One region of the Paenibacillus sp. LRG-1 genome, then DNA from elsewhere that is predicted to be linked to it. Evidence: predicted binding sites of a transcription regulator. Region 1 holds the regulator's gene; each other region holds the start of a gene.
What was found. The regulator LexA, encoded in region 1, represses DNA repair genes until DNA is damaged. The targets are predictions, from matches to a motif close to CGAACATATGTTCG.

Region 1 (7,863 bases):
TGTTAAGAGGAATTTTCTTGAAGTTTTTGAAGGAGCAAATATAGATATGTGGGGTGGCACTGGAACGCGCCGAAGGGTTTAATCGATTAGCCAGGCAAAGAGTGGTACAAGGGCTTCTTCGGGGATTCCACCACAAAAACGGCCTTTTTTATCGTTGGGGATAAGATCAAAGTAACAAGCCAAGGTACTTGGAACTGGACAGAACGTTTAATATCGTAAGGCGAGTAGCTTGACCTTACATAAATTCTTTTGAAATATCACCAAACCGTTGCATAATCCGAAAGAATGGGTGATACCCTACTGGCATGCGCTGACGGGATGTTTATTGTTTTGGAATATAGTAGAATTCATTAATTGAGTCTTGAGGAGTGAAAAATATATACTCGAAGCCATAACTCAATGCAATTAAATTGAATTAAGGCAGATATAAAGAAGGACTCTATCAGCTAAATGCTGTAGGAGTCCTTCTTGTTGTTCTTTAGTTGTGGCAATAGTAAAAGTTCTTCATCAGTGGCACCTTGCTGGATACGCTGGTAAAGTGTTTTTATTTTCCTAGAAGTCCATCCCATAAACAAGACCTCGCATAGCCTGTGGAGTAAACAAAGGAGGCGTTACGTGTGAGAGGAATAGAAAGAGGTTACGAAGAGACGGCCGGGAAGATTTGGACATCGATAGCTGCTGTCTTGGCACTCTTCATTTTGTTGGTAATCATCTTGAAATTAATTCTTTTATAAAGATTATTAGGCTCTACCGGTTTATCTGGGTGTGAGCCTTTGTTTTGTTTACCTGCATGCCCTATCACTGAACGTATTTATACATATATTAAGGTGAACGACAAATAAAGGAGGTTTAAGACATGGGTGCATATGAAGGTGCAGGTGGCGGCGGTGTATGGACTTCTACAGCGGCAATTTTAGTGCTCTTTATTCTCTTAGTTATCATCACTAAATCACTTTGGGTTTAATTCGTGAAAAGAACTGTTGGATAATACCACTTCACTCATGGATGGCAAATAGTTGAACTCAATGAGCGCATAAGCTATTTGGCAATAGCTACAGTATTCGCTTCTCTTTTGGCGAATACTTGGTGGATTTCCTGCCATAATAGATTTGCGCTTATTGTATTTTGTAAGAAGGGGAATGTTTCATTGAATGGGTATAATCCTTCCTAATACCTAAATTTAATCTCAGATAGGGCCTTATTAGTTTGCAACAATAACTGGTATGAGTCTTTTATTTGCGATAATACGCACGATACTTTGACACATCTTTTATAGTATTTAGAAGATTTATTATACTTTGGAGGTATCCTATGATAAGAGAATTGGCTTGAGGGTTAATTGCTTTCACTGGCGGCTATTGGGGATGAGATTATTGTGAAAATACAAGAGAGTAATGTAACTGTTGATCATAAGTACAAAGTGGTAAAGTAGAATACCGAACTGTTCGCAGCTACGCTAAGTCAGGTAGATGGAAATAATAATCCAATATTCGAAAATGTACATGATCAACTTAAAAGTATTGAGACTAAAAGAGACATGCTAAATCGAAAAAATTAGGTGTTGTGATTTGATGCTTGAATTCTTTTTAAAGCTATGATTTTCTTGGTAGATTCAATATGTTTTTCCAGCGGCCATTTCTTAGCTTTTGTTTATATAGCAAAATTACATAACATTTTTCCCATTAGTGAGTTTATTCTTAAAATTGATTCTTGAGATGGGGTTATAATTACGGCGATACAATTTTAGTAGGATTATTCATCCAAAACTAAAAGACTCTATCCAAATATCGACAGAGTCTTTTGTATGAATATTTGTTTTAGGATGGAAAAAGTGTTTCGGAATCTGCGGAACCGCCGTCACCAAGCCAACGGTTAGGACCTGCAAATGAGAAAGTTTTCCCGTTTCCAGATATTTTGACATTAGCGATTTTCCAACCTGGTTTATACCCAGATCCATCAGTTCTAATAGTAATTTTTCTGATGTCACCTAGGTTACTAGTGCTGATTCTTGTTGTATCGGAATCTCCTTGTTCAAAGCTACCATTGAGTGTAGCGGTAGCATAATCTCCATTAGAACCATACAGAGTTATAGAGATGTTCGAGTCTGTTCCGGCATCTTTGAGATTGGCCGTATTTACAGTAACGACATATTCAACATTAGCAAAAGGCGTAACAGACTCTATACTTCTATTTGAGTCTTGTAATGAACTATAAGTGTCACTTGTGACCTGATCTGCAAAAGAAGGTGCAGCAAAAGCTACAGATGAGATAAGCATTGCTACTGATGCTAGTAAAGATACTTTTTTCATTAAATTGTTACCACCTTTCTAGTATTTGTATTTAATGTTATACATGTGTAATGTATTTGTACATAGTTCATTGGTTGTGAAGAGAAATTTTTTTCTTGTCTTTGTTTGTTGTATTTTATCTTTATGTGTCGGATATTAGCTTTCTAAATAATCATGTAAGGGTATGATTATTTAGAGAAGGATTTTTAGCGCTTATCCAGAATGAATTGTCGAGTTGATCAACATGAATCATACATATGAAGTGTTGATCCAATATCGAATTGTTTTCAGCTGCATTAAGTCAGATAAGAGCATCTGTAGTCCAGCCGTTGAGTAGGATATGATGGAGTTTGTGGAATACGGTGGTGGGCAAGTGGGGCCTTATAAAGTTTTAAAATAAAAAATTGAGCAAACAATGCAGCAACGTACAAACCATGGACGGATATACAGCCGGAATACTTAAGTGAAAAAAGCTGAAGCAAGTTTGAGGGCTATAGGTGTGGTCAGTTGTACACAAAGTATTTGAGTCAAGAATGCTGCTGCTTTTGACTGGGTACCATTTCGCTTCTGTTTTAACCAGTGGAAGCATAGTTGAATATGTATGGTATTTAAAAGGAAGGCAACTGAATTTAGCAGTTCTATGGAATTTAGGAGTTGGGTGTATCGTTTAACACAAAAAAAGCAGGAAGAATCCTTCCCGCTTTTGCTTGAAAACGATTATTAACGTCTGCGTTGTCTATCATTTACGCTAAACAGATTAACAGCCAGTGCGTTACCTCTTGCACGCGCAATGGCTCTTTGAGTGGAACGGATGTTTAATCTTCTTCTTCTTAAATCACGTTTGCAATGTCTTCTGCTCATAATATCACCTCCCTTCAAGAAATGAAGGTACGGTTAAATCTTAGTGGCGTTTATGCTTACGCTTGGAAATTTTGATATTCAAGGCATTGGTTGCTAGTGCATTTCCGCTTCCTGTTTTAGCAGCTGCGGCTTGAAAGACTTTAACGACCAGATATCTGTTTTTCCCGATGCGATGCTTATACGTTTTAACTCTATTTCTGATCATCTGCATATCTCCTTTGCTTAGTTCTGCTATATACATATGTCAATTGTGATAGTAATGTATCAGCATAAATCTATTAAAAGCAAAAAGAAGCTAGTACCTATATTCCTAATGGATAATAAAAAAACTCATGCGAACCTGTCTTCGCCTTTTCAACTTTACGTTGCAGGAGAATGTTATAGGCAGGTCGGCATGAGTCTAATAGTGTAGATAAAGATAATAGGCAGTTAGTATGAAAATTATTTACTATTAAGAGTGTTAAGTTTTTTCTCGTAGTACGCCTCTTGAGCAAGAATATGATTCAGTTGTTCAGAGAGCTGTTTATATTCTTGGCTGTCTTCTGGATAATTATTTCTTTCGAAAATTACAGCTTCGAGTTGCTTTTCTAAATACCTGAAATGGATAAGTATTTGTATATACTTAATACGGTCGTAAGTTGTTATGTGGGAGTTCTCTTTTGCATACAAATGATCCATTGTTGGAACTACACAGCTTATGGCGATAAATATCACAACAAACGCTGAAATTATAATTTTTTTCATTTAATTCCTCCTACAGAGCTATAAGTAATTAATATACCATATTTATCTAAAACAAAGAAAGATCTATTAGTTTTGCCCATGACAGTATAGCTGCTCAAGGTCAGTGGGGAATTATTTGAGATGAGGAGGCTGATTTTTAGTAGAAAAAATAGGGATAGGTTGCTGAAATGAAAAAAAAGTTGTGAGATACATAATAAACATAATAGCAATACAAAACCGGCTTGCCCTAGGCAGCCGGTTTTATATTAGTGGATAGAATAACGGGGAAGAAAGAACGAGAAATCAGTGGAAGTCCCGGAAGAGTCCTACAACCTTGCCCAAAATGCTGACGTGTGTCAGGCGAAGCGGTTCAAAGGCTGGATTTTCAGGTTGAAGCCGGATATGATCCTTTTCTTTGTAGAAGGTTTTAACTGTAGCTTCGTCTTCATCTGTCATAGCTACAACAATATCACCATTATCAGCGGTCTGCTGCTGACGTACGATTACATAGTCTCCGTTAGCAATACCAGCTTCAATCATGCTTTCGCCTACAACAGATAACATGAATATTTTATCCTCACCAACAAAGTGTTGGGGAAGAGGAAAGTAATCTTCAATATTTTCTGTCGCCGTAATAGGAAGGCCAGCAGTTACTTTGCCGACGACGGGGACACGACTAATGGAGTAATTAATCAAGTTGCTGTTATCCGATTCGTCTTGACCGAGTAACTCAATAGCCCGTGGTTTTGTAGGATCGCGGCGAATGAGTCCTTTTTTCTCTAAACGATCCAAATGACCATGAACCGTAGAACTGGAGGCTAATCCGACAGCCTCGCCTATTTCGCGTACAGAAGGGGGGTATCCCTTTAGACGCACTTCATTGCGGATAAATTCAAGAATGGCCTGCTGGCGGCTCGAAATCTTAGACATACCGTATCAACCCCATTTAGTAACGTTTGGGAAAATTATAGCATAGAACCTCCGTTCGTACAAACATAAGTTCTAAATAATCCCTAAAAATAATTACGAACTTTTGTTCTCTTTTCTATTGAACAAAACAAATGTTCGTGTTATATTGTGAAAACATAAGAACAAACGTTTGGAGGACACAGCCAATGATGAAATATAGCACTTATCAAAGTATTTTTCCGATGAATTTAGAAAATTTACAGGAGACTCGAAAAGAGGGTAGGGCACGTTTTATGCAGATTATTACCAATACTCTTTTACTTAAGCTTCTTATTATAGTGATTGTTGCTTGGATTGCAGGGGCAGGTGTACTTACAGTTTTCGCGGCACCTTCAGCTTCCAAGGAAGAAGTGACTAAACTGACCGTACAACCTGGGGATACGTTGTGGGAGATTGCCGCAAATCATAAACCGGAACGAATGGATACACGGGTATATATAGAAGGAATTGTGCGGATTAACGGTTTGGAGGATCGGGGAGTGCAGGCAGGTCAGGTACTCAAGCTTCCTAACTTCTGATCTATAGACTATTAGAGCTTGTCAGGGAGCGTAATACGGGAGCCTTGACAAGCTCTTTTCTACATGTCAAAGTGTATTATATCTTTGCTTTTATGGAGGGGACACAATTTGGATATAGACAGCTTGGTACAGCGCATTAATGAATTAGCGCGCAAAGCAAAATCCGAGGGTTTGACGGAAGAGGAAGCCACAGAGCGCGCCAATCTTCGGGAAATTTATTTAGGTAACATTCGCCGTAATTTTCGGCAGCAGCTTGAGACGATTGAATTTGTGGACGATGATACATCGAAAGGAAATGACGGGCTGAAGCATTAATGTTGTTAAAGTGCCCAAGCCTGCAATTTGCCTTTTGTTTTAGGTACCTTTTATGGTATCTATATAGATCAGCTTTGAGGCAATTGTTTTAATGTAATATATCTGGGAAGGAATTGAGAGATGGCCCGATCATTTGAAAGAAAAGTACGCAAAAACACAGCGCATTTAAATAAATCGCGCAAAAAGCAAGGCATTCAAACCATTAGCGGCGCAGGTTCTACAATGGATATTTTCCGTGGCCGTAACATTACTGTGCCAATTATGCTGGCTGGTCTTTCTGTATTGTACATGCTTATGAGTTACTTTTTGACTAAGACCGGTATGCGAGGGATGGATTGGCTTGTATTCGGCCTGTACTTGATGCTGGCTGTTATCTTTTTCATCCGTCGTCCTTATTTGAAAGTGGGAAAGGATACTCTCTATATGCTGAAAGGTGGTAGAGAACGTCCAATGACGGCAGGGGACATGAAAGCCATCAAGATTGAAAAGGGTTACGTAACCGTTGAAAGAAAAGGTAAGGGTGGTAATTTTATTTTCACAAAATCATTAGGTCGCTATGACACGGATGCCATTGCAGAGCGACTTGAGAAGTTTGCGCTATCCAATCAGATACAGGTAGACAAGAAATAACTGATTTGCCTGTAGCTCTGTAACAAAGGCCGTATGATGTTATTTCATATAACATGCTGCGGCCGCTTGCTTAATATGGGCACACATAACGATTCAAATGCTTAATCAAGCAAATAGGCGTACATATACTGTGGAAAGAGAGTGGATAATTCAGATGACGATTCAGGCGGTAATGTTTGATCTTGATGATACCCTTTTGTGGGATGAACGTAGTGTAGAAGAGGCATTTGATGCAGCGTGTCAAACAGGCTCCCGTGAAGCAGGCGTTGATCCAAAAACTCTGGAGGAAGCCGTACGTAAGGAAGCACGCGCTTTGTATGAATCCTATGAAACCTTTAGTTTTACTCAAATGATCGGCATTAATCCGTTTGAAGGATTGTGGGCGAATTTTACAGCAGGTGAGCAACCTGAATTCCGCCAATTGGAACAGTTGGCCCCTGTTTATCGAAAGGAATCATGGCGCAGAGGACTCCAGCAACTAGGGATAGATAATGAGAAGTTGGCGGAAAAGCTGGCTACCCAATTTGCTTCGGAAAGACGCGCGCGTCCACATGTATATGAAGAAACGTTCGAGATTCTAGAACAATTGAAGGGACATTACAAGCTGTTATTGCTGACAAATGGCTCCCCTGATCTACAACAGGAGAAACTGGATGGAGTTCCTCAATTAGCTCCTTTCTTTGATCATGTTGTCATTTCAGGTTCATTTGGTCGAGGCAAGCCTGATCCGTCTATATTCCAGCATGCTTTGGGGCTTCTTGGTATTGAGCCTGAACATGCTTTAATGGTAGGAGATAAACTGACGACTGATATTCAAGGAGCGTTGGCAGCAGGTGTACACTCGGTCTGGGTGAACCGAAACACTAAAACCAATACCACAGAGATCAAGCCGAAGTTCCAAATCAAGCATCTGTCTGAATTGGACGGAATTATTCAATCGTTAAAGTAAGAAATCAATAGTCTTTAGAAACGAGTATTAAGAAAACTCCCTTCGCTATTGTTACAGAGCAGAGGGAGTTTTTTTATTCACACAAGGATAAATTCGTAATTATGCTTTAATGAAGGTTGGATCTTCATACGGTTCGGCAATCCAGCCATTTTCTTCGATGAACAAGCGGATTGCGACGATCTTTTGATTCTCCATTAAAGTGAAGAAGTGAGGTATATTTTCAGGTACGGAGATAACGTCCCCCGGTGAAAGCTCTACGTTAAAATAGCCGATCTCTTCTGGGCCTTTAATGATGAAGATGCCTTTACCAGCGACAATGGCACGGATTTCATCCTCGGTGTGGGTGTGAATTTGCTCAAACTTGGCCAGCAGCTCGTTCAAATTCGGCGTTGCTTCAGATAAAGTGATAACGTCCCATATTTTATATCCGCGACGTGCGGCTAAATCCTTGATTTCGGGTTCAAATGTTTTGAGAACAGCGGCCTTTTGATCATCTGTTAAGGTAAAGTTTTCTTGCAGCTCCCCAGACAATTTGGAAGCATCCCAATGTTCATACAATATCTCGTGACTCTCCAGAAATTCACGTACTTGTTCTTCACCGCTAATTCGT
Region 2 (7,863 bases), 390 kb from region 1:
TTCGCGAACCAGATATATGCTACTGAACAAAAACAGGGCAAGTATAGCCCAACGGGGAGTATATTGCAGCATCCAGCGATTAATGACGTCATAAGCGTTCACAAGAACCGAGGTACCCATGAGCAGATAGTAAGCAATGTAAGCCACAGTCAATCCTTTTCCAATCCAGGAACCAGTAATCTGGGTTAATATTTGATAAATCGAAGAGGAGGGAAAACGTCTTAGCAGGAGCCAGCACATCAAAATAATGAGTTGAATCAAAAGGCCACCAATAATGACAGATATCCAACCCCCTCCTTTAGCTGAAAGGTGCATCTGATAGGGAAGTGACAAAATATCTACGCCAATCTCAAACTTAATGATGAGAAAAAACAGTTGACCCGATGCAATGGTACTTTCTTTATTCACGTCTTTTCCAGCTCCTAGAGTCGTTCTGCTGCTTCAATTTTTGGGCTTGGGAATCATATGGTCGCTGATGGAATGTCCAAATCGGAAAGCGGATAAAAACATCTTTCATATCACCGAGCCGGAATGGTGCAAGAGGAGCAAAGTAGGGCGTACCAAAGGTCTCAAGCTTGCAAAGGTGGATAGTAAGAAAAAGTAAACCGAAAGCAATGCCAATGTATCCAAACAAGGCTGCAGCAATCATCATCGGAAAACGAAGGATACGAACCGCTGAGCTCATTTCATGAGAAGGCACTAAAAAAGAAGAAATGGCTGTTAACGAGACGACGATGATCATCGTATACGACACGAGACCAGCCCGAACGATAGCATCTCCGATGACGAGACCGCCAACGATTCCAATAGTTTGACCAACCCGACTGGGTAGACGAACCCCGGCTTCTCGTAGCACCTCAAAGATCAATTCAAGCAGCATAGCCTCCACAATCGCTGGGAATGGAACATTTTCCAGTGATTTTTTGATGGTATGCGCCAGCTCTAATGGCAAAATAGCTGGATGAAAAGCAATCGTCGCAATGTAAATGGCAGGTAGCGTAAAAGCGATCAAAAAGCTCATCATTCGAATCGTTCTTAGAAATGAACTAATAATCCAACGACCGTGATAATCATCTGGGCTTTGGTAAAATGCAAAAAAAGAGACGGGAGCTATTAGAGCAGTTGGGCTACCTTCAGCCAAAATCGCTATGCGTCCCTCCATTAGATTGGCGGTCACACGATCCGGTCGTTCCGTGCTGAGTTGTTGAGGGAAGAGGGAAAAAGGGTTGTCCTCAATAAACTCTTGAATAAAACCGGGGGGGAGCACCATATCGGAGGAGATCGCTTTAATTCTCGTTTTCACTGCTTCCACTAGCTCAGGATTAGCCAAGTCTTGAACATAGACAATAGCGATTTTAGTCCGGGTTTTAGATCCCACATAAAAGTAGCGTACAACCAGTGACGGTGTGACAATTTGTTTGCGAATCAGATTCAGATTGATGGATAACTGCTCAATGAATCCATTGTGCGGTCCGCGAATAATCCCTTCGTTTTCTGGTTCGTCCGTACTGCGAGCATACGTTTTTTCGGAAGAAAGGATAAAAAATTCCTCCGCTCCATTTATCATAAAAATGCAATATCCCTGAATAAGCGAATCAGCAGCATTTTGAAGGTCGGTGTCTTTTTGACTGCTTAAGGTAGTGAACATTTGATGAGAGACTGCATCGGTTTTCTCATATAAGGCACTCAGGATATGAGTTTGAATCATCTCCTGATCTACGAGCGAATCAATATAGAGCAGCATACCGTCTTTGCCGTCAACGGAAATCGCCTGCTTTTTTAAATCATCCGTATAAAAAAGGGCTTGCTCAATAAAGGAAACATTCCTACTTAATTCAACGGAAGCTGCGTCATGTCCAGCCAAGAGAGCACCTCCTTTTTGGATGAGATAGGCATAATGTGAGTCAAATGGATTGAGTTTATCCATGATATGGTGACTTATCCATTCTCGAATCACCTTCACTTCACGTAACGCAATAGTTTTATACTAGAATTTAATTTAGGTTGATAAATGGGAGGTGGGTTGGTTATTTTGCAGGGAATGAAAATTAATCGTGCAAGAACTAGGGACGAGATTACAAGGGGGCTTAATCTTGGGTGGGGTCAATTCCCAGATAATGTCCCAGTTTCCGTCGGACCTCGCTGCGGGCAAAGGATGAAAGCATGAAAAAACGCCTTTGATAGCCGCGGCATACATACAAAACCTCTACGCCTTCATGATTTCGGATTTCGCTGTATATTTTAACCCCTAGTGTTTTCATTCGCGCCTTTGTCTCTGCTAATTGAACAGCTACGCGCTGTTGTACTCCAGTCAGGCTACGAACATACAAATCGGGCATTTTTAGAGGAGAGGTATTTATAATACGAATGTCTCGTTCCAGCACATCCAGCACAAGAGTTAGAAGTACACAGATCTTGATCAGCCCTGCGTCTTCTTCAGAAGGCAAAGGAGCTTTATTCTTGTGGTTTAGTGTCTTTTGGTTTGGCATAAAAATCTCCTTTACTCCGAGTAAGAATACAATATATAATCAGTATATAGAACGTATGTTCTGTTTATACCTCCCTCATCATAGGAATTTTTCCATTACTAAAGCAATCATCAATTATTGGAAAAGTGGTAGGGAGCGATATCCTATGTGCCATTGTGTAAAGAATTCATGCGTTTATCGCCAATGACAGTCAAACAGAGTTCATGTTAAGCTATTGGATAAAAACTTACATAAAAGGAGAGATCGTTCTGGCTGCGGTCAGCCTTTACTATTTAACTTAAGAAAGTGGAGAAAGAAGGTATACATATTGTCACGTTCGTTATATGCAGCTTTATTATTGTTGAGCCTCATTTGGGGCGGTTCGTTTATGTTTATCAAGGTGTTGTTGCTACATCAAGTAGGGCCGTGGACGATTGTATTTCTCAGATCCAGCTTTGGATTTATTTTTATCGTCTTATTAATGCTACTTATGCGCAGGCCGTTTGAAATCAAAAGCATTCCGTGGAAATCGGTTGTTCTGGTAGCTTTGGTCAACATGGTTTTGCCATGGACACTGATCGGTTTTAGCGAGACCAGAATAGCTAGCAGCATGGCTTCTGTATTGAATGCCACCACGCCAATATGGACCATGTTGGTGGGGCTTGTTTTTTTCGGGGCTATTTTTCATCGAATGCAGTGGTTAGGAATGGGTCTCGCTTTTGTAGGAATCATTATTTTATTGGGTATTAATCCTGCATCTATTATTTCTGTTGATCCTGTGGGTTTTGGATGTATGCTGCTTGCGACTCTCTGCTACGGATTTGGAACACAGCTCTCCAAACGTTTTCTCTCCAATCTTTCCATGTATCAGGCTACTTTTTCGACACTGTTTGGTGCTGCGGTAGGGGGTGGCATTATGATGGCAATTGTGGAGAGACCTGATTTGTCGATTGTTTCTGACCCAGGTGTATTGGGTTCTCTTATAGGACTGGGAGTTTTGGGATCAGGAGTAGCATATATTTTGTTCAACTACATGATTTTGCGGGGGAGTGCGGAATTTGCTTCTTCGGTGACGTATTTTGTACCAGTAAGTGCCATTGTATGGGGCTTTTTGCTCCTGAATGAACATATCGGCTGGAACGTTCTGACCGGGCTGGTCCTTATACTTGGAGGCGTGTTTATGGCCAACCAGCGTAGAACCGCCAAATTAAGTGAATAATAATCTAAACAGAAATAAAATACGCTTTGGTTATTATATTAAATGTGCATTCGCCAAACCTTCGGTATAATGCGTTAATTCGCACATACAATAAAGCATGCTCACACATAAAATAAAATATGGTGCAGCAAAAAAGCAAGCTGTTTAGCAGGTGACAAGGTGTGGTATAATAAATTATAGAATTATATGCACCACAGAAATGTCGGAGTTTTATTCCACAAAAGAAAGGATCAGGATACCATGTGTCCCCGAAGGATACTTCCCCAAAGGACGATTTGGAAACGATTTGATCTGTCTTATACTTAGCTTTTCCGCGGAGTAACGTCAAGTTGCGAAAGCCAACTCTGCGGAAGAGGGGATTGTACATGCGAAGGACCAAGTCCTCCAGGCACATCTTACCCGGTAGCTTCCGTAAGAGTGGGTTCATCCACATCAAACTTACGAGAAACCGAGGGAGCCTGTATGAGGAAAACTTACGAATCTATCGTGAACAATGGAGCATTGAGACAGATTGCTGTCATGTTGCTCGGAACATGCATTTTAGCTTTTACGTACTATCACATTAATGCTCAAAATCATTTGTCAGAAGGCGGCTTTGCAGGTTTGGCCCTGCTGGGACATTACGCATTTGGCATATCTCCAGCATGGAGTATGTTGTTGCTTGATATTCCCGTCATATTGCTGGCATGGGTACTGAAGGGCAGAAGATTTATGCTGCTTGCGTTAATCGGAGCCGTCGCTTTTTCACTGTTTTATGCAGGATTTGAGAAGTATTCGACTCTGGTTATAGATCTACATGGAAATCTGCTGATAGCTGCTCTACTTTGTGGGGTGCTTACAGGTTTGGGAGCCGGAATCGTACTGCGATTCGGTGGAGCAACCGGGGGCGATGATATCCTATCTCTGCTGATCAGTGAGTGGCGCGGGTGGAAAATCGGCAACGTGTTTATTGTCAGTGACATCATCGTACTGGGATTATCATTGTTGTATCTGCCTATGAAGGAAACAATGTTTACAATACTGGCTGTGTGGCTTGCCGGAAAAATAATTACATGGACGACCACGTTCCAACTGCACCGACCTGTGAAAAAGGTACTGCCAGCGGCTATTCCCGCTAAAAAGGTGGTTGCCAAAACAGTGCCGGTCGTCCACAGCCTTCGTCAATAAGGAAAGGGTGTTACGTCAGGAGAGAAATCTTCTTACGTAACACCCTTTCGCTGTATTCAGCTTCTATCAGGAAGGCTTTAAAGTTGAATGAATGCGTCCATTCCGGTCATGAATAATTGCAGAAATCTGTTGGTGTTCTACAAAACTTTGAGCTTCGTCAATCGCCTCATTTTTGTGTTTAAAGGTTGAAATGGGCTGGTTGTGTCCCTCTTCTTTGATTGCCCAGCGATCCTCGTGCGGCACCACATGAATGGGTTCCTTTGCATCGGAAGAAGCGGAATGATGGTTGTGCAGATTTTCGCTTGAATGCTGTTTTTCATGTTTTGTCGGTTTCTCATCTTGCTCGGCTGGATGATTATCGTTCCATTCCTCGGCTTGGGAAGTGGCAATCGCAATCGAGCGCCCTTCTTCATAGCCGTCATGGAGTAGGGCGTTAGCAATATCGACGGCTTTTTCTCGCACACGAGGCTCCAGGTTTTTCATGGATGGAGGGTAATCATGTTTGTTCCAAGGCATAGTTGCACACTCCTTATAACAGATGATGTATTATGTATTACCCGTTGTCGGCTTAAACAAACGGAAATCAAAGAAATGAATATATTGTAAAATGTATCTTGAGAAAAAGCGTATAATGGTGTGCAGAATACCAGAAAAAGGAGTGAAGCATTTGCTTGCCTGGGGTTTTGTTTTTTTGCTGACTATCATCATTCATACTACAGATAGCTTGTCCTATGCTCTTCGACTTGGTGGTTTGCGAGCGAGTCGGATTGGATTGGCGTTAACCGTTGCGGGGATGCTGCTGTTGGTTTCACGCACCTCTAACATGGCGCAGGGGCCTTTACTTGGAGGGATGGTCGATCAGGCTAAAGCTGCAACACAAGTGGGCGGAACGGATATTAGACTGGAACTATATATGCATGGGGTACTGCTGGCAGCAACCGTTGGAACCATGCTTGCTATATTACTGTATCCAACAGTGGTACGCATGTCAGCCAGATGGATTGTGCATTTGGAGCATACCGGATCTATTCCGGCTTTGGTGCGTCATTTAATGCTGCGAAGTCGCTGGAAACATGCAGGCTACTACATAAAGCGCCCCACCTGGTCAATGCTTACTTCACTGATTAGTGGAGCGATACCTAAGCGTCTAATTATTCTGAATATAGCTGTCACTGCGATTTATACAACAGGAGTAGTATCTGCTTTATATGCATCATTCCTGTGGCCTGCTCAAGGTACAGCAATGTCAATGTCGTCAGGTCTAATCAATGGCGTCGCAACGGTATTATTAACCTTGTTAATTGATCCAAGATTGGCGGTTCTGTCGGAGAAAACGCTACGAGGGGAGCTACCCTTAACTCGGATGAACAGCATGTACGGCTGGATGATCATCTCGCGCTTGGCAGGTACTTTATTAGCCCAGCTATTGCTAGTACCGCTAGCCATTTGGCTTGGATGGGTAATGAGTTAAATGGCTAGCTTACGTAATGATGTGCTGCCACATCCCAAAAAAGGCTGGCCCATGATCATCTATTAAAGATAGATCGCGGGTCAGCCCCAATGATTCTATGGCTATTTACTGTTCAAATAATGACTTATATGCTCCGTATCCTTCACGTTCCAAGTCTTCTTGAGGCACAAAGCGGAGCGCGGCGGAATTTATGCAATAACGCAAACCATCTGGACCAGGACCATCATCGAATACGTGCCCTAAATGGGAGTCAGCTTCACGACTTCGCACCTCGGTACGGATCATAAAATGGCTGAGATCAGTTTTTTCTTTGACATTGTAGCTGCGCAATGGACGGGTAAAGCTGGGCCAACCGCAACCTGCGTCAAATTTGTCCAATGAACTGAACAAAGGCTCTCCTGATACGATATCCACGTAAATGCCTTCACCCTCATGATCCCAAAACTCATTTTGAAAAGGGCGCTCGGTCGCGTTTTTTTGTGTTACTTCGTATTGAATAGGCGTCAGCCGATCTTTAAGATCGGATTTATCAATCTTGCCGGACCAATTTTGCTCGATAAAATCTTCACGTCCCGAACCTTTGCGGTAGCGCTTGTAATGAGCGGGGTTCTTCTTATGATAGTCCTGATGATATTCTTCTGCTTCATAAAAAGTGGCCGCAGGCAGGATCGGTGTAGCAATGGGCTTGTCGAAGCGGCCACTTTGAGCCAAAGCTTCTTTAGACGCTTCTGCCTTGATTCGTTGCTCTTCATTATGATAGAAAATAGCCGTTTGGTAGGATGAACCCCTATCGTGGAACTGTCCACCTTCATCCGTCGGATCAATCTGCTGCCAGAATAGCTCCAACAGTTTTTCATACGGGAAAACTTGTGGGTCAAATGTAATCTGTACGGCTTCCACATGCCCCGTTGTTTCAGAACACACCTCTTCATAGGTAGGATTTTCGGTATGTCCCCCTGTGTATCCAGATCTAACCTTCAAAATACCGGGTAATTCCTCAAAAGGGGAAACCATGCACCAGAAGCAGCCACCTGCAAAAGTTGCTTTTTCTACTGTGTGTGGATTGTTGGTGCTCATATTTTTCACTCCAATCTGAGAATGTTTAATTAGTTGTTATTTAAATAGCTTACAATTAAATTATATACGAGATTTTTGCAAAATCCAACGAAACGTCAGAAACCAAACAGCAGTGTAACTGGCTCTGTCCTCAAAAATCGCAACGAAACATCCTACAGAGACGGTGGCAAACTATCGCATTATATTCTATTGGCGCGTTGAAGCCTTTTTCGGTAGAGTATAAAGCCGCCGCCCACCAGTGCAGTATATAGCACCAAAATGAGCAAACCGGTGATTGGATGTTCTGCAAAGGTGCCGCCTGCATAAGCATACACCGCAATTGCGGGAAGCTTGCCAATAGCTGTACCTAGGATAAAGCTCCAGAACGGAAACCCTGCTACTCCAGCGTATACATTTACCGCTGCCTGGGGGATGACCGGAATCAGGCGAGCCAGCAGCACAGCAGCAAAAGGCTCCCTCTC
Region 3 (7,863 bases), 740 kb from region 1:
GCAGGAAATTCAAGAAACGCGTCAACCGGTGAACGCCGTGCGCAATATTATGAAAACGCGTGTATTTGAGGAAATGGATGTGCCTGATTTTGCTAATCATACTCGGGCCTTTTTGAAAATTCAGGATGGGTGCAATAACTTCTGTACCTTCTGCATCATTCCGTGGTCGCGGGGTCTATCCCGTAGTCGTGATGCTGCGAGTATTATTGCACAGGCGCGTCAACTGGTACACGCAGGCTACAAGGAAATTGTACTCACAGGTATCCACACTGGCGGTTATGGTGACGACATGGATAATTATGACCTATCTGATCTGTTGTGGGATCTGGAGAAGGTGGAAGGGCTGGAGCGTATCCGTATCAGTTCGATTGAAGCCAGCCAGATTGATGAAAAAATGCTTGATGTACTGAACCGTTCCACCAAGCTGGTTCGTCATTTTCACATACCGCTTCAGGCGGGGGACGACACCGTGTTGAAACGGATGCGTCGCAAGTACACGACAGAAGAGTTTTATAACAAAATGCTTATGATTCGCAAGGCAATGCCAGATGTAGCGATTACTACGGATGTGATTGTCGGCTTCCCTGGGGAGACGGATGAAATGTTCCGCAATGGCTATGAGCTGATGAAAAAAATCGATTTTTCAGAAATGCACGTGTTCCCGTACTCCAAGCGCAGTGGAACTCCTGCGGCGCGTATGGAGGATCAGGTGGACGAAGACGTGAAAAATGCACGAGTGCATGAGCTGATACAACTGTCAGAGCAAATGCAATTGGCGTATGCTGAGAAGTTTGTAGGTCAGGTGCTGGAGGTCATTCCGGAAGTTGCACCGAAAGGGACCGAAGATAGCGGCATACTCCATGGATATAGTGACAATTATATTCAACTGGCGTTTGAAGGTACTGAGGATCTGGTTGGCAAGGTATGCCGCGTGAAGCTGACGAAGGCGGGCATTAATGAAAGTGAAGGCCAATTGGTTCGCGTACTAGAGAATGGGCTGCAAACAGCTCTGTAAGAACAAAAAAAGCCTGAACAGGCAATAGAGATGGCAAACAAGGATTTCGCCTTTCCTTACAGAGAGGACGGAATCCTTGTTGCGCAAGGAAGGGAGATTACAGGATGGCAGCAAAAAAGGAAATTTCCGCAGGCGGCGTTGTGTTTCGCAAACAGGGGGAGCAACTTGAAATTCAGCTCATTACTGACCGATATGGCAAGGTATCCTTGGCTAAAGGGAAAATGGAGTTGGGAGAAACAATCGAACAGACGGCTTTACGTGAAATTCGCGAGGAAACAGGGTTGAACGGGCGGATTATCCAGCATGTAGATATGATTGCTTATACGTATCATCATCCAGAATTTGGGGAAGTAGATAAAGAAGTACACTATTATCTCGTAGAGGCACTGGATGGGGATTTACAGGCACAGATTGAAGAAATTAAAGGAGTTGCGTGGCATACGCCTGAGGAAGCATGGCGTCTCCAGCGCCAGGGTGGATATGACAATAATGATGTCATTTTAAGCAAGGCGCTGTCCATGCTAGGAATTAACGTTTGATTCTGTGGGGAGATATACGATCCTCTAAACGCGTCCACACAGGTAGATAGCAGAGAGGCAAAACCAGCAGAGAGCTAATAACGTTAAACAGAGTTTGGGCATGGGCTACTTTAGCTCCGGGCTCGGTAGATATCCAGGCAGCGGCCATCTCCAGACCAGGGATCAACGGCATAAAGAGCAAGGCTCCGCCTACGTTCAGCAGCACGTGGGACCAGGCCACAAATTTGCCGGACACGCTGCCGCCAACAGCGGCAATGAGGGCGGTTACGCAGGTGCCTACATTGGAGCCGATGACGATGGCGATCCCCACATCGGCTGGCAAGGCTCCCGCAGCGGCAAGGCTAATCGCCATGCCAATGACGGCTGCGCTACTGTGAACCAGCGCGGTCAGGCAGGCTCCAGCAGCGAAGGCCCACCACATGTTGGCCGCAGCGTGATCAAGAAACCAGCGGAATAGTCCGGCCTGCTCAATCCAGGGGCCGACTGTTTGCATTACGCGGATACCTGCCAGAATCAGCGAAAATCCAGCAAAGACGAGGCTGATATATTGTACAGCCTGCGGACGGCTAAGCCCATTGGAGCCGGGTGAAGCTCCGGCGGACGCATACTGGCGATTGGGGACAGCTTCACCCCACAGGACGGCAGTGCTCCAGCATAGCAGTGAGCCGCAGAGCAGCGGAACAGCCAGCATGCCAAGCTGGAGCCCCATCAGCTCAGTGGTCAGGCAGGTGCCGATATTGGTGCCGAGAATGATGCCGAGCGTGCGGCCGTAGGTCAACAGCCCGGCGTTAACCAGTCCGATCGTCAGCACCGTTACGGCGGTGCTGCTTTGCAGCAGGGCCGTAATGCCTGAGCTGAACAGCATGCCCCGCCAAGGGGAAACTGTGGCGCGGTTCAGCCAGCGGGTGAGGAAGGGGCCGGCTAAATGCCGGAGGGCTGCTTCCATCAGCTTCATCCCGCCCAAAAAAATAAACAGCCCGCCGCACAGTGGGAGTATAACATGTATAAACACGGGCATAGCCCCCTTTTCTAGGTGAAAATACTTATGTAACAGCCTATGATCTGTCGGGGACAGCCATGACAAGCATGGCTGAGCTCTTTTTTACGGAACGATATTAAGGACTTTGAGTAATCCAAGAATGGGAGTGAAGGATTTTGCCTTCAGTAATATTAGAACGCAGCCGTAAAAAAAGGCTGGAGCACGCACACCCTTGGGTGTTTAAAAACGAAATAGCCAAGATCGAAGGGGACCCAGAGGCAGGCGATTTGGTCAGTATCGTTAACCATCAGGGGCGTTATTTGGCGACAGGTTACTATAATCCAGCTTCACAAATTACAGTGCGTGTGATGTCCTACGAGCCGCTGGAAGCAATGGATCAAAACTTTTTTGCCCAACGCTTTCGCAAATGTCTGGAGCACCGCGAACGTTTTGTGACCGGGGGAAACGCTTATCGGTTGGTGTACGGCGAGGCTGATTTTTTGCCTGGACTGATTGTAGATCGATTTGGTGATGTGTTAGTCGTGCAGTTGTTAACGCTTGGCATGGATCGGCGCAGGGAAGAAATCAGGGATGCGCTCGTTGAAGTAGTGGGTCCTGTTGGTATATATGAGCGAAGTGATGTATCCATCCGTGAGCTGGAAGGATTGGAACAAACGAAGGGTCCTTTGTACGGTGATTGCCCGCGTCATGTGGTAGTGACGGAAAATGGCCTGCAAATCAAGGTTGATATCGTAGAGGGCCAGAAGACGGGTTATTTCTTTGACCAGCGTGAAAATCGTGCGGCCATAGCACCGTTGATGACAGGTTGGGGAGCACGTAGTGGAATTACGCTACAAGAAGTAGCTGCAGACTCAGGGGATGCGGGCACAACGGTCATGAAGCCAGTGAATAAAAGTGGTAAGGTTGTTGAATTCCCATTCTGGGATGGCGCAACCGTATTGGAATGTTTTTCGCACACGGGAAGCTTTACGCTCAATGCATGTAAACATGGTGCTAAAAAAGTAACTTGTCTTGATATTTCAGAGCATGCGATTGAAAGTGCGCGGGATAATGTCAAGCTGAACGGTTTTGAGGAACGCGTTGAGTTTGTCGTCGACGATGCTTTTCAATATTTGCGCAATCAAGTGAAAGGTGTAGAGGAACGCAATGCACGAGCCGGGGGCAAAGGAGATACATCCAAGCCGCTGACAGCAGGTGGCGGACGCACCTTTGACGTGGTCATTCTTGATCCGCCAGCCTTTGCCAAAACGAAGAACGCTGTCAAAGGAGCTACACGTGGATATAAAGATATCAACCTGCACGGGATGAAGCTGGTCAATGAGGGCGGCTATCTGGTGACTGCGAGCTGCTCGTTCCATATGCGGCCAGAGTTGTTTTTAGATACCATTGAGGAAGCGGCGGCAGATGCCGGCAAAATCCTTCGTCTGGTAGACTGGAGAGCGGCTGGTAAAGACCATCCTCAAATTTTGGGTGTGGAGGAAGGCCATTACTTGAAATTCGCCATCTTTGAGGTGCGCAGCCGGACACAGCTGTAGGTTTCATACAAGGTCAAAGTCAATCGCCTTTTTGGTGATTAAATAGGTAAAATAGACTCGTTTAGGTATAAATCAGTCCTGTAGAGAAGGCATGCACCAAGCCAATCTGCGGGACTGATTTGTTTTTTTAGAGGGAGGAAGAATTGCTACAACATGGCAAACGTACGTTCTTTTCTCCCTTGCCTGATATGCTATACTGTTTAATAGAATGTTGTTCGTTGGAAAGGAGGCCGCATCATGTCGGTTCGCTTGTTGATTGGCCGCTCTGGGAGTGGTAAAAGTACGTTAATCCGCAATGAAATGACGTCTATGTTACGCGAGGAGCCGCTAGGTAAGCCTATGCTGTTACTTGTACCGGAGCAATCGTCATTTGCTTCTGAGCATGCGTTACTTACAGAAGCCGGAAACGGTATTCAGGGGTCGGTGCGCGCCCAAGTGATGGGATTTCATCGTCTTGCCTATTTAGTTATGCAGGAAACCGGGGGTTCAGCACTGGTGCCTGTAACGGAAGAAGGCAAGAAGATGCTTTTATATAAAATTATTCGTCGTCGCAAGGATGAACTGAGTTTGTTTAAGGATTCGGGAGACCAGCTCGGCTTTGTGGATCGGTTGAATACATTGTTTACGGAGCTAAAGCAGTATGGAAATGATACTCGGTCTGTACCGGAGCAACTGGAGCGAATGAACGCTGCTGGAGAGTCAACTCCGATTTTGCGCGGCAAGCTCAAAGATATCAGTCTAATCTATGAGGATTTTGAACGAGAGCTGACGCTTAAATATATTGACGGTGAAGATACGCTGCGCATGCTGGCAGAACAGATTGCTGAGTCTTCCCTTGTGCGTGGGGCAGATATTTGGATGGATGGCTACCGCAGGTTTACACCACATGAATACAAGGTGGTGGAGCAGCTTATGCTGCACGCTTCTTCGTTGACGGTGGCGCTGACTTGCAACCGCAGCTACGAGAGCGGACAGCTTCCGCATGAGCTGGATTTGTTTCATCCCTCAGCGGCTACGTATGTAAAGCTCAAAGGAATGGCAGACGAGCTGATGATAGAGACGCAGACACAATTACTGCGCCCTGATCCGCTGCCGAGATTTAAGGAGCGTCCGGCGTTGGCGTATTTGGAGGCTAACTTTGAACATCGTACAGGGTTACGGAATCAGGAACAATGGATGCGGCTGCAGCAGCTACGAGAGCAGTGGACAGAAGAACAGCCGGAAGGCATAAAACTGTACACTGCGGCTAATCGCCGTGCAGAGCTGGAAGGGGCTGTACGCGAAATGCGTCGTCTGGCCCGAGATGAGGGCGCTCGTTATCGGGAGATGGCCCTGTTTGTACGTCATATTGAAGATTATGAGCCATGGGTGGAACCGATATTCAAACAATATGAGGTTCCAGTATTTCTGGATCAGCGGAGAAGTGTTTTGCATCATCCCTTAGTGGAATTGATTCGGGCTTCGCTGGATATCGTGCAGCGTCGTTGGCGATATGAGGATGTATTCCGTGCGGTCAAAACAGACCTTCTCCTGCCGCTGGATGGTCGGGTGAGCCGTGAGGAGATGGACCGTTTGGAAAACTATGTACTAGCCTGCGGAATACAAGGCAGCCGTTGGACAGACGGTCGCCCGTGGCAGGCTGTGCCCAGCTTGTCACTGGAGCTGGAGGAGCAGGAACGGAGCCGTCAACGGGATGAAACGTTGGATTTGATGGAACTGTGCCGGGATGTGATCGTGACGCCTTTACGTGCGTTTGAGAAACGTGTCGGCAAGGCACGAACTGCACTTGAGAAGTGTGAAGCGGTATATCTGTTACTGGAGGATGCAGAAATCGGCCACAAGCTGGACGCCTTCATTCATCAGGCAGAGGAAGCAGGAAAACCTGAGCAGGCGAAAGAGCATCGTCAAGTATGGGATGCGGTGCTTGAACTACTGGATCAAATTGTCGAAATGATGGGTGATGAGAGGCTGGATACCTCTTTGTTTGCGGGTGTGCTGGAAACGGGATTGGCTGAGTTCCGTATGGGACTTGTTCCGCCAGCTCTGGATCAGGTTCTAGTCGGAAACACGGACCGTACACGTGTGTCCGGTATTCAACATGCCTTTGTACTAGGTATGAACGAAGGTGTGATGCCGGCTGTGTTCCATGAGGACGGTGTGCTGAATGAGCAGGAGCGTACGGCATTAAACGAACGAGGCGTAGAGCTGGCGCCGGATATGACAAGACGTCTGTTGGACGAACGTTTTCTCGCTTATACGGCCCTTACTTCAGCCGGTAAAAGCCTGTGGATGAGCTATGCAGTGACTGATGAAGAAGGGAAGTCGTTGCTGCCGTCTGAGTTAGTACGACATGTGTGGCACCTGTTTCCTAGTCTGGACGAGCGTCCACTGGCTGGATACCCTTTGCCTGGAGATGCTTGGACGACGCAATGGGAGTATGCTTCTCATCCGTCTGAGGCATTGCCGCAGCTCATTGCGCAATTACGACATTGGCGACGTGGCGGTGACATTTTATCTCCTTGGTGGGAGGTATATAACTGGTATGCAAGCCAGCAAGGGCGTGAGAAGGACAAGCTGCGTCAGCTGTTGACCTCACTTTTTTACGAGAACCATGCCGAAATGCAGAAGGAAACGAGCCGCCGTCTGTACGGCAGCAAGCTGCGTACCAGCGTATCTCGTATGGAACGTTTTGTGGCATGTCCATTTTCGCACTTTGCCTCTCACGGTCTTCGTTTGAAGGAACGTCAAATGTATCGCCTGAAGGCCCCGGATATCGGACAATTATTTCATGCAGCGCTTGGAGAGATGGCGATCAATTTGCGTAAACGCAATGTCAGCTGGGGCAGTCTCAGCACGGAGGAATGCCGCCAAGAGGCGGAAAGTACAGTGGAGCGTTTGGCTCCTCGTCTGCAAGGCGAGATTTTAATGAGCTCCAAGCGGTATGGCTACATTTTGCGTAAATTGAAAGACATCGTGAGCCGTGCCTCGTTGATTTTAGGTGAACATGCGCGAAGAGGTAGCTTTGAGCCGATTGGGCTGGAGTTAGACTTTGGGCCGGGTCAGCAGCTTCCTCCGTTAAGCTTCCGGTTAGATAACGGCGTTGTAATGGAAATTGTCGGACGGATTGACCGTGTAGATGTGGCAGAGGGAGAAAAGGGGTTACTTTTGCGTGTCATCGATTACAAATCTAGCCAAAAGGATCTCAAGCTGCATGAAGTGTACTATGGCCTGTCCTTGCAGATGCTCACCTACCTGGATGTGCTGCTGAATGCGGCGGAGGAATGGTTGGGCGAGACAGCTTATCCAGCGGGTACACTGTATTTTCACGTCCACAATCCGATGTTGCAGTCGCCTAACGGTCTTAGCGCAGAACAGGCCCGTCAGGAGCTTTTAAAACGTTTTAAGATGAAGGGATTATTGCTCGCGGATCGGGATGTAGTTGGGCAAATGGATACAGCATTGGACAAGGGATATTCCTCTATTTTACCTGTTGCGGTGAAAGCAGACGGCAGTTTTTATAGCAGTGCTTCGGTTGCTTCGCCGGAACAGTGGGACAGCCTGCTAGCTTCGGTACGTCATAATATCCGGACGATTGGCACACGGATGACAGAGGGCGATGTGGCCATTGAACCTTATCGTATCCAGCAAGAGACGGCTTGTACCTTCTGTTCTTTTAAGCCTGTTTGTCAATTTGACGACAGTCTGGACGGTAGTGGCTACAATCAATGGGGTAAACCCGGTAAGGATCAGATCTGGAATCTGCTGGGTCATACA

Region 2: ACUUJN_RS16620 (YhjD family protein) is a predicted target of LexA. The motif match lies at 2,538-2,551, and genes of this name have one in related genera.
Region 3: addB (helicase-exonuclease AddAB subunit AddB) is a predicted target of LexA. The motif match lies at 4,247-4,260, and genes of this name have one in related genera.

The regions. Positions count from the first base shown of each region.
Region 1 is NZ_CM170126.1:3,330,991-3,338,853, reverse strand. It holds gene ACUUJN_RS14585 (hypothetical protein) at 857-964, shown strand; gene ACUUJN_RS14580 (PLAT/LH2 domain-containing protein) at 1,818-2,309, opposite strand; gene ACUUJN_RS14575 (hypothetical protein) at 3,009-3,149, opposite strand; gene ACUUJN_RS14570 (hypothetical protein) at 3,190-3,354, opposite strand; gene ACUUJN_RS14565 (hypothetical protein) at 3,591-3,893, opposite strand; gene lexA (transcriptional repressor LexA) at 4,176-4,802, opposite strand; gene ACUUJN_RS14555 (LysM peptidoglycan-binding domain-containing protein) at 4,991-5,359, shown strand; gene ACUUJN_RS14550 (DUF896 domain-containing protein) at 5,468-5,674, shown strand; gene ACUUJN_RS14545 (hypothetical protein) at 5,795-6,304, shown strand; gene ACUUJN_RS14540 (HAD family hydrolase) at 6,459-7,253, shown strand; gene ACUUJN_RS14535 (1,2-dihydroxy-3-keto-5-methylthiopentene dioxygenase) at 7,353-7,863, opposite strand, start outside.
Region 2 is NZ_CM170126.1:3,721,665-3,729,527, reverse strand. It holds gene ACUUJN_RS16630 (GerAB/ArcD/ProY family transporter) at 1-408, opposite strand, end outside; gene ACUUJN_RS16625 (spore germination protein) at 401-1,864, opposite strand; gene ACUUJN_RS16620 (YhjD family protein) at 2,088-2,489, opposite strand; gene ACUUJN_RS16615 (DMT family transporter) at 2,797-3,687, shown strand; gene ACUUJN_RS16610 (YitT family protein) at 4,150-4,854, shown strand; gene ACUUJN_RS16605 (DUF2188 domain-containing protein) at 4,921-5,370, opposite strand; gene ACUUJN_RS16600 (lipid II flippase Amj family protein) at 5,522-6,325, shown strand; gene msrA (peptide-methionine (S)-S-oxide reductase MsrA) at 6,431-7,402, opposite strand; gene ACUUJN_RS16590 (TVP38/TMEM64 family protein) at 7,582-7,863, opposite strand, start outside.
Region 3 is NZ_CM170126.1:4,072,161-4,080,023, reverse strand. It holds gene mtaB (tRNA (N(6)-L-threonylcarbamoyladenosine(37)-C(2))-methylthiotransferase MtaB) at 1-1,015, shown strand, start outside; gene ACUUJN_RS17950 (NUDIX hydrolase) at 1,120-1,554, shown strand; gene ACUUJN_RS17945 (Na/Pi cotransporter family protein) at 1,544-2,566, opposite strand; gene ACUUJN_RS17940 (class I SAM-dependent rRNA methyltransferase) at 2,710-4,089, shown strand; gene addB (helicase-exonuclease AddAB subunit AddB) at 4,327-7,863, shown strand, end outside.